Regions from separate parts of the Agrobacterium fabrum str. C58 genome, predicted to be linked through region 3. Evidence: predicted binding sites of a transcription regulator. Region 3 holds the regulator's gene; each other region holds the start of a gene.

Region 1 (2,202 bases), 670 kb from region 3:
CTTGCCGGCCTCGAGAATACGTTCGATCTCATGATCGTTGAGGGCCGGAATGACGGGCGCCATCATCACGGCAACCGGAACGCCAGCCTCCGTCAATGCCTTCACTGCCTCCAGCCGTTTCTCCGGCGTGGCAGCGCGCGGTTCCATGTTGCGCGCGAGCTTGCGGTCCAGCGTGGTTACGGAAATGCCGACCTTGGCGAGACCCTTTTTAGCCATTGGCGCCAGAATGTCGATGTCCCGCCTGATCAGCGCCGATTTGGTGACGATGGCGACGGGGTGATCGGCCTTGGCCAGCACTTCCAGTATCTGCCGCATGATACGCCATTCGCGCTCTATCGGCTGATAAGGATCGGTATTGGTGCCGATGGCGATCACCCGCGGCTTGTAGCCCGGTTTCGCCAATTCCCGTTCGAGCAGCTTTGCAGCATCCGGCTTGGCGAAAAGCTTCGACTCGAAATCGAGCCCGGCCGAAAGCCCCATATAGCTGTGGCTAGGCCTTGCGAAACAATAGATGCAGCCATGTTCGCAACCGCGATAGGGATTGATGGAACGGTCGAACGGGATATCTGGAGATTCGTTGTGAGTTATAATGCTGCGCGGCTTTTCGACCTGCACCTCGGTGCGGAATTCCGGCATATCCTCAAGCGTCTGCCAGCCATCGTCGAAAACCTCGCGCTGCAAGGCCTCGAAGCGCCCGTCCGGGTTCAACCCGGCGCCCCGCCCGCGACGACGGTCGATCTCGATGCGCAGGCCGGATGCATCGGCAAGCGCATTGGCAATATCAGGCATATGGCTCGGCTGAAAGGTGGCCTGCCCGTCAAGCGTATGGTTTCTCATCTGGATGCTCCCAGAGCGCCGCACGCCATCAAGGCACGCTCAACGCCCTAAACCGTTTCCATCTGGAGCGGCGTTTGCTCGCCGTCCGAATGATTAAATTCCTACATCAGGAATGAGAACAATACAAGAACAAAATTATGAGATTACGACTGGGTCGCCGGCCTGCGGCACAAACGGCGGAAGCCGGATGGCTATCGACGCCGGTGCAATGTGCCGCACGCATCGGGCTATTCTCCATCGCAAAGAGGCCAGTGGCAATTTATTGTGCGATGCGTTAGAGCTATGCCTATGTTGACAGTCTTAATGGAATGCCGGGATCAGGAACCGGAACTGGCGCACACGCTGTCCGCGCTTGTGACCGGTGCAGTGGAAGGGCTTGTGAGCGATGTGGTGATTCTCGATCACGGTTCGCGCGATGGATCGTCGCGCGTGGCCGATGCCGCCGGTTGCCGCTTTTATGGGCAGTGGGACATTCAGGAAATCCTGCAATCCGCGCGTGGCGGCTGGCTGTTGTTGATCGAGCCCGGTGCGCGCCCGCAGGCGGGCTGGATCGACGAAATCCTCGAATATGTCGCGATCTGCCCTGATCCCGCACGTTTTTCGCCCTCGCGTTATCACCGGCGGAATATCTTCAGCCGCATGGTGCACCGCGCACCGCCGCTGGAACACGGATACCTCCTGCCAAAGACACAGGCCCTTGCAATCGCAAAATCGGGCATGAGCCTTAAGGAGCTGGTTGGCGGGCAAAAGCCGCGCCGCTTGAATGCGGAAATGGTGCCGGCCTGGGCTTTGCGAACGCCGGCCTGAGGCCGGCAATCTTACCCCACCAAAACCTTGCCGGGGTTCATGATACCCGCAGGGTCGAAGGCGTGCTTGATGCGATGCATCAACTCCATTTCAATGCCGGGCCGGATGGCGGCCAGTTCGTCGCGCTTCAGCTGGCCGATACCATGTTCGGCCGAAATCGAGCCGCCGAGCGACAGCACGATACCGTGCACGATCTCGTTCATGTCTCGCCAGCGGCCGAGGAATTCGGCCTTGTCGGCACCGACTGGCTGGGAGATATTGTAGTGGATGTTGCCGTCGCCGAGATGGCCGAAGGCGCAGATGCGGGCGCCGGGAATGGCGGCGAGCACGGCCTTTTCCGCAGTAGTCATGAATTCCGGTATTTTCGACACCGGAACGGAAACGTCATGCTTGATCGATCCGCCCTCCGGCTTCTGCGCGTCCGACATGCTTTCACGCATGTGCCACAGCGCCTGACGCTGCGCTTCCGATGAGGCGATCACCGCATCCTCGACCAGCCCGGCCTCAAAACCACGCTCCAGCAGCGATTGCATCATCGTGTCCGCCGTCTCGGCCGAA
Region 2 (2,202 bases), 640 kb from region 3:
ACGAGGTCGCGGGTGAGGAACAGCGCGATGCTGAAGCCCATGAGCGTCAGGAGTTTGAGGCGCGGCGAGACGCGGTAGAACCATCCCGTGCCTTCCACATGCAGCGATTTCATTGCGCCGCCACCTCCAGATAGCGTGCCACCGCCTCTTCGGGGCCGGCATCGGCAACCAGCGCGCCACCATGGAAAACAAGCACACGGTCGAAGCCTTGAAGCAGCGGCAGGTCGTGGGTGATGACGATCAAGGACTGCGACAGCGCCGCCATGGTCTTTTCCACGATAGCCCGGTTTTTGAGATCAAGCTGGTTGGTCGGCTCGTCGAGGATGAGGATTTGCGGTTCGGTGACCAGCAGCGCGGCCAGCGCCGCAAGCTGCAACTCCCCGCCGGAAAGCTCATGCGCGCGCCGTTCCTCAAGATGGGAAACAGCGAGCCGGGCGAGAACGGCCTTCACCCGGTTTTCGATTTCCGTTTTGCCGAGACCGAGCCGCTTGAGACCGAAGGCGACATCGTCGCGTACGATCGGCAGGATGATCTGGTTCTGTGGATTCTGGAAGATGAAGCCGACCATCTGCAAGATCGCTTTGGCGTCCGCCACGGTATCGAGACCGTTCACCAAAACCTTGCCTTGGCTTGGCTTGTTCAGCCCGTTGATCAGCCGCGCAAAGGTCGTCTTGCCCGAGCCGTTGAGGCCGATCACGCCGATACGCCGTTCGATCAATGTCAAGGACAGCGGCTGCAGGGCCTGCCGGCCCTCGAAAGCGACACCGGCGGCGTCGAAACGGATTTCCAAGCTTTTATCCTCGCGCTCGTTTCCGGTTCTATACCCCGTCATCAACAGAAGTGAAACAAGGAACAAAAAAAGAACATTGCAATCCTGAAAAAGCCGTTCTACCTTCGCCACCATGGTGATCAAGGTTTCGAACGAAGCGGCAAGACGAATTTTTCTGGCGCGGCAGGGGCTTTCCTCGCCGCCCGGCAAGGCGCTTTCCAAGAGCGACCTGTTGCAGCTCATAACCGATATCGGTTTTGTGCAGGTGGATAGCATCGGCACGGTGGAGCGCGCCCACCACCAGATTATTTTCTCCCGCAACCAGACCTACCGGCGCGACCATCTGACCACGCTGCTGGAAAAGGACCGCGCGCTTTTCGAGCACTGGACGCATGATGCCTCCATCGTGCCGACGGAATTTTATCCCTATTGGAAACATCGCTTCCGCCGCCGCGAACCGATCATTCAGGAGCGCTGGCGCAAATGGCACGGTGAGGGCTTTGATGCGGCTTTCGGCGAAACGCTGGAGCGCATTGCGGCAACCGGTCCGGTTCTGGCGCGGGAGCTGAAAGAGGAGGGGCACCAGTCCGGCGGCTGGTGGAACTGGCATCCCTCCAAGACCGCCCTCGAATATCTCTGGCACACCGGCAAGCTCGCAATTGCCGGCCGCGTGAATTTCCAGAAGGTCTATGATCTGGCCGAACGGGTCATTCCCGGCGAGCATCACGAAACCGAGGTGGAGCACGCCGAATTCGTCGACTGGGCCTGCCGTCAGGCGCTGAAGCGGCTGGGTTTCGCCACTCACGGCGAAATCGCCGCCTTTTTCGATCTCGTCACCCCGCAGGAGGCGAGGGACTGGGTCAAAAGCCATCGCGACGAATTGTGTGAGGTCTCGCTTTTCTCCAGCGATGGCGAAACTGCCCGCCCGTCTTTTGCCTTCGCCGATTTCACAGCTGACCTGACGGATGTGCCGGAACCGTCTTCCCGCGTCCGGGTCTTGAGCCCCTTCGATCCGCTGCTGCGCGACCGCAATCGCACCGAACGGCTATTCGGCTTTTATTACCGTATCGAGGTCTTCGTACCGGAGCCGAAGCGGCAATATGGCTATTATGTCTTCCCGCTTCTGGAGGGCGACCGTGTTATTGGACGCATCGACATGAAGGCAGATCGCAAGCGCAGCACGCTGGATGTACGCCGCCTGTGGCTCGAACCCGGTGTGCGCGCTTCGGCCGGGCGACTGGAGAAGCTCGATGCGGAACTGGTGAGGCTGGCGCGGTTTACAGGGGTGGAGAGCGTGAATTATCTTGAGGGATGGCGGGGGGAAAGCTGAGGTTTTCACACGGATGATTGCGAGGCGGGTGCCTCCCTGACACAAGGTTACCAATCCGTAATGCTGCATTTTCGGTTGCGGCATATTTCTTCTCCCGCCGGGG
Region 3 (2,202 bases):
AAACGGTCCGCCGAATTTTGCGAGGCCTTCACTCCACAGCGCATCGATGCGCTTTATATCGGCCGCAAGCCCGGCATCACCGGCTTTGGGTTTTACGCGGATGCCGACCGACATGGGGTAGAGATTGCGAAGCGAGGAAAATCCCGCATGCATTTCACTCGCCGCCGAGCGTGACCAGGCCCGTGCCTGCTTGTCGCCTGCCCAGACGCCCTGATGTCTCTCGGCGAGATATTCGGCAATCGACAGCGTTTCCCAGACCGTCACCCCTTCGTCGACGAGGCAAGGCACCTTGCCGGTCGGCGAAAAGCTGGAGAAGGAAACACCTTCGCCAAAGGGAATGAGTTTTTCATCAAAGGCGATGCCAAGCGTGCGCATCAAAACCCAGGGCCGCAATGACCATGAGGAATAGTTCTTGTTGGCAATATAGAGATCGTACATGGCGTTTTCCCCGATAGAACGCACATTTCTACACCTGCTAAGGAGCCTTGGAATATCGCAAAGAATCCATGGCTCCCATAAGGCCAATTGATGGAGGGGCCGTCATACACGACGGAATTTCGCAGCAACGAGTGCGTTTGCCAATCTCACAAAGAAAAGGCGCATCAATTCAACGGAACGATGCGCCATTCATTTCGAAAGCCAAATCTACCCGTGAAAACCTATTCGGTTTCAGTAATACCGGCAGCAGCCTCCAGCTATCAATGGTAACGGCGTATCAACCCGACCAGCTTGCCCTGAATCTTCACCCGATCCGGTCCAAAAATGCGGGTCTCGTAGGCAGGATTGGCCGCTTCCAACGCGATGGACGCACCCTTGCGGCGGAAGCGCTTCAGCGTGGCTTCTTCATCATCCACCAGCGCCACGACGATATCGCCCGGATTGGCGGTATTACCGTTGCGGATGATGACGGTATCGCCATCAAAAATCCCGGCCTCGATCATCGAATCGCCTTTGACCTCAAGCGCGTAGTGCTCGCCCGAACCCAGCATGTCCACCGGCACGGCCAAATCATGGGTATTGTTCTGGATGGCGGAAATCGGCACACCGGCAGCGATACGACCCATGACGGGAATGGTGGCAGCTCCGGCGAAATCATTGGCAGGCGCCTTCACGGCAGGCGCCGGTTCCGGCTCCTTCGGTTTTCCAAGGCTGCCCTCGATGACGCTCGGCGAAAAGCCGCGTTGCGGCCTTGCGCCCGGCGTATAAGCCTCGGGCAGTTTGATAACCTCCAGCGCTCGCGCCCTGTTAGGTAGCCGGCGAATAAACCCGCGCTCTTCGAGCGCGGTGATCAGCCGGTGGATGCCGGATTTGGAAGCAAGATCGAGTGCGTCCTTCATTTCATCGAAGGAGGGCGGCACGCCGGACTCTTTCATTCTTTCATGAATGAAGAGAAGCAGTTCCTGCTGTTTGCGCGTGAGCATGAGGAAAACACCCTTGAGAATCGTCGTTGAAGTCGCGAAACAAATACAGAACGAACACTATATGTTCCATATGTGTTCCGCAATCCCCTAAAATTTCGTGAAGGATGCATATCGAATCCTGATTCAATCTTCGAAACATGAAGAGATCAGGCCGATGATATAAGTAGCGTTGGGAATAGACGCCGGTCGGGGATTCCGATCGATGAAATTGTCGCGGGAACAGTTTCCAGGTCAGATCACGACCTCGGAGCCGAAGCGGCCTGAACGCGCCGAAGCAACGCAGAGTGATGGCCCTCTCCGTTGCTTCTTTTATTCGCCTTGAAGCGACAGCCTCATGGCGCAAGGTCGATGACTGCGTTTGCCTGACCTGCTCTTCCGCCGGCTATTTCACGCCGTTGGAGAGGAATGCCTGCAGCTCGGGCGTTTGTGGTTTCTCGAAAAGCTGTTTCGAAGCGCCCATTTCCCAGATCTTACCCTGATGCATGAAGACGGTCACATGTGCGACGCTGCGGGCAAAGCTCATTTCATGGGTCACCAGCAACATCGTCATGCCTTCCCGCGCCAGCTGTTCCATGACGAGGAGCACCTCTCCCGTCAGTTCGGGATCGAGAGCGGATGTCACCTCGTCGAACAGCATGACTTTCGGCCGCATCGCCAGCGAACGGGCGATGGCTACACGTTGCTGTTGTCCGCCCGACAGCATGTCGGGATAAGCGTCGAATTTTTCCGCCAGCCCCACCTGCGCCAACACTTTGCGCGCCAGCACATCGGCATCAGCCCT
Region 4 (2,202 bases), 770 kb from region 3:
TCCAGATTGCGGCGGGCATGCCAGATGCGCGGGCCGCCAGAGGGGCCGTTTTGCCAAAGCCGCCACAGGTCACGGAAGCGCACATGCGGCAGATGCGGCGGCAGGCCGGGGCCGATGGTGCCCACCTTCTGCCCCAGCCGGTTCTGCACCGGAATGAGCTGAACGATGGTTGAGGTGACGCCGGAGAGCCTGCGCTTGAAATTCGGCGCGAGTACCTGCACATCTTTCAGACTGACGTGGGACAAGATGGGCTTCCGTCTCTGCGGCTGAAGGTTGATTCGTCAGGGAGCGATGCGCCCGCTCGAGGCGCATCGCATCGGGCCAATCAGCCCCACTGAACTGCGAGAATCTCGTAACCCTTGGCACCACCCGGCGCGTTGACTTCTATGCTGTCGCCGACTTCCTTGCCGATGAGGGCGCGGGCAATCGGCGAGGAGATGGAAATGCGGCCGGCCTTCACATCGGCTTCCTGATCGCCGACGATCTGATAGGTCTTTTCCTCGTCGCTGTCTTCATCGATGAGCTTGACGGTGGCGCCGAACTTGATCTTGGAACCGGACATCTTGGAAAGATCGATGACTTCCGCGCGCGCGGTCAGGTCTTCGAGTTCGGTGATGCGGCCTTCATTGTGGCTCTGTGCTTCCTTGGCAGCATGGTACTCGGCATTTTCCGAAAGGTCGCCATGGGCGCGCGCTTCCGCAATTGCCTCGATGATACGGGGACGCTCCTCCTGCTGGCGAAAGCGCAGCTCCTCCTGCAGCTTGACGAATCCACCCTGAGTCATCGGTACTTTTTCTACCATTTTTTTATCCTTCGTATTCCGGTCGCTTTACTTGCAGACACAAAAAGAAACAGGTTCCGGAGAGGAACTCCGGAACCATGCCAAAATCAGAACTGAGCCGACTATATCAGAAGACGATAGCGAAATGCCAGCAAATTTGAGCCGAGGATATTTTTCTAATTAATCAATGGCTTAATTTCCAATATTGACAGCCGTCAATAGAACATATAGTGAACATATCCATGAAGAAGTCGATCAGGCAAAGGCTGGCCATTCTCTCCGACGCGGCCAAGTATGACGCATCCTGCGCATCGAGCGGCACGGTGAAACGTAACTCCGCAGCATCGGGCGGATTGGGCTCCACGGAGGGGTCGGGCATCTGCCATGCCTATGCGCCGGATGGGCGCTGCATTTCGCTGCTGAAGATCCTGCTCACCAATTTCTGCATCTATGACTGCGCCTATTGCATCAATCGCTCCTCCAGCAATGTCGAGCGGGCGCGGTTCACCGCCGAGGAGGTGGTGTGGCTGACGCTGGAGTTTTACCGGCGCAACTATATCGAGGGGCTGTTCCTGTCCTCCGGCATCATCCGTTCGTCCGACCATACGATGGAAGAGATGGTGCGCGTGGCGCGGGAGTTGCGGGTCACCCATGGTTTTCGCGGTTATATCCATCTGAAATCCATTCCGGAAGCATCGCCCAGGCTCATCGAGGAGGCGGGGCTTTATGCTGATCGGCTGTCGATCAATATTGAATTACCCACCGATAGCGGTGTCAGTCGTTTCGCGCCGGAAAAGCAGCCCGCCAATATTCGCCGCTCCATGGCGGATATCCGCCTGAAGATCGAAGAGGCGGGGGAGCCAACCATCAGGACAAAAAAGACCAGACGTTTTGCGCCGGCCGGCCAGAGCACGCAGATGATCGTGGGGGCGGATGGCGCTGACGATAGCACCATTCTTTCCACCAGCGCCCGGCTTTATGGCAGTTACGGTCTGCGGCGCGTCTATTATTCCGCTTTCAGCCCCATTCCGGATTCGTCGAAAAACCTGCCGCTCATCAAGCCGCCACTGATGCGCGAGCACCGGCTTTACCAGGCGGACTGGCTTTATCGTTTTTACGGTTTCGACATCGGCGAGATAACGGCAATCGGTGGCGACGGCATGCTCGATCTCGATATCGACCCAAAGCTCGCCTGGGCGCTGAAACAGCGCGACCGGTTTCCGGTGGATGTCAACGTGGCGGATCGGGAAATGCTGCTGCGGGTGCCCGGATTCGGCACGAAGACCGTGGCCTCCATTCTGTCTTCCCGCAGGTTTCGGCGTCTGCGGCTGGAAGATCTGGCGCGTTTTGGCGTGTCGCTGAAAAAGGTCAAGGCCTTCGTCGTGGCTGACGGCTGGACGCCGGGCAAGTTGACCGAACGG

What was found. Region 3 encodes LexA, which represses DNA repair genes until DNA is damaged. Its sites were predicted from a motif close to TGTTCNNNNTGTGTTCNG; they were not measured.
Region 1: ATU_RS03555 (PA0069 family radical SAM protein) is a predicted target of LexA. The motif match lies at 952-969, and genes of this name have one in related genera.
Region 2: ATU_RS03700 (energy-coupling factor ABC transporter ATP-binding protein) is a predicted target of LexA. The motif match lies at 849-866, and genes of this name have one in related genera.
Region 4: ATU_RS10660 (putative DNA modification/repair radical SAM protein) is a predicted target of LexA. The motif match lies at 1,001-1,018, and genes of this name have one in related genera.

Annotation. Positions count from the first base shown of each region.
Region 1 covers NC_003062.2:721,050-723,251, forward strand. Annotated here, with positions in the region: gene ATU_RS03555 (PA0069 family radical SAM protein) at 1-837, opposite strand, end outside; gene ATU_RS03560 (glycosyltransferase family protein) at 1,126-1,644, shown strand; gene ATU_RS03565 (FAD-binding oxidoreductase) at 1,656-2,202, opposite strand, start outside.
Region 2 covers NC_003062.2:748,237-750,438, forward strand. Annotated here, with positions in the region: gene ATU_RS03695 (energy-coupling factor transporter transmembrane component T family protein) at 1-113, opposite strand, end outside; gene ATU_RS03700 (energy-coupling factor ABC transporter ATP-binding protein) at 110-790, opposite strand; gene ATU_RS03705 (winged helix-turn-helix domain-containing protein) at 903-2,099, shown strand.
Region 3 covers NC_003062.2:1,389,472-1,391,673, forward strand. Annotated here, with positions in the region: gene ATU_RS06880 (glutathione S-transferase family protein) at 1-438, opposite strand, end outside; gene lexA (transcriptional repressor LexA) at 699-1,421, opposite strand; gene ATU_RS06890 (amino acid ABC transporter ATP-binding protein) at 1,804-2,202, opposite strand, start outside.
Region 4 covers NC_003062.2:2,157,396-2,159,597, reverse strand. Annotated here, with positions in the region: gene ATU_RS10670 (glycosyltransferase family 4 protein) at 1-245, opposite strand, end outside; gene greA (transcription elongation factor GreA) at 326-802, opposite strand; gene ATU_RS10660 (putative DNA modification/repair radical SAM protein) at 1,024-2,202, shown strand, end outside.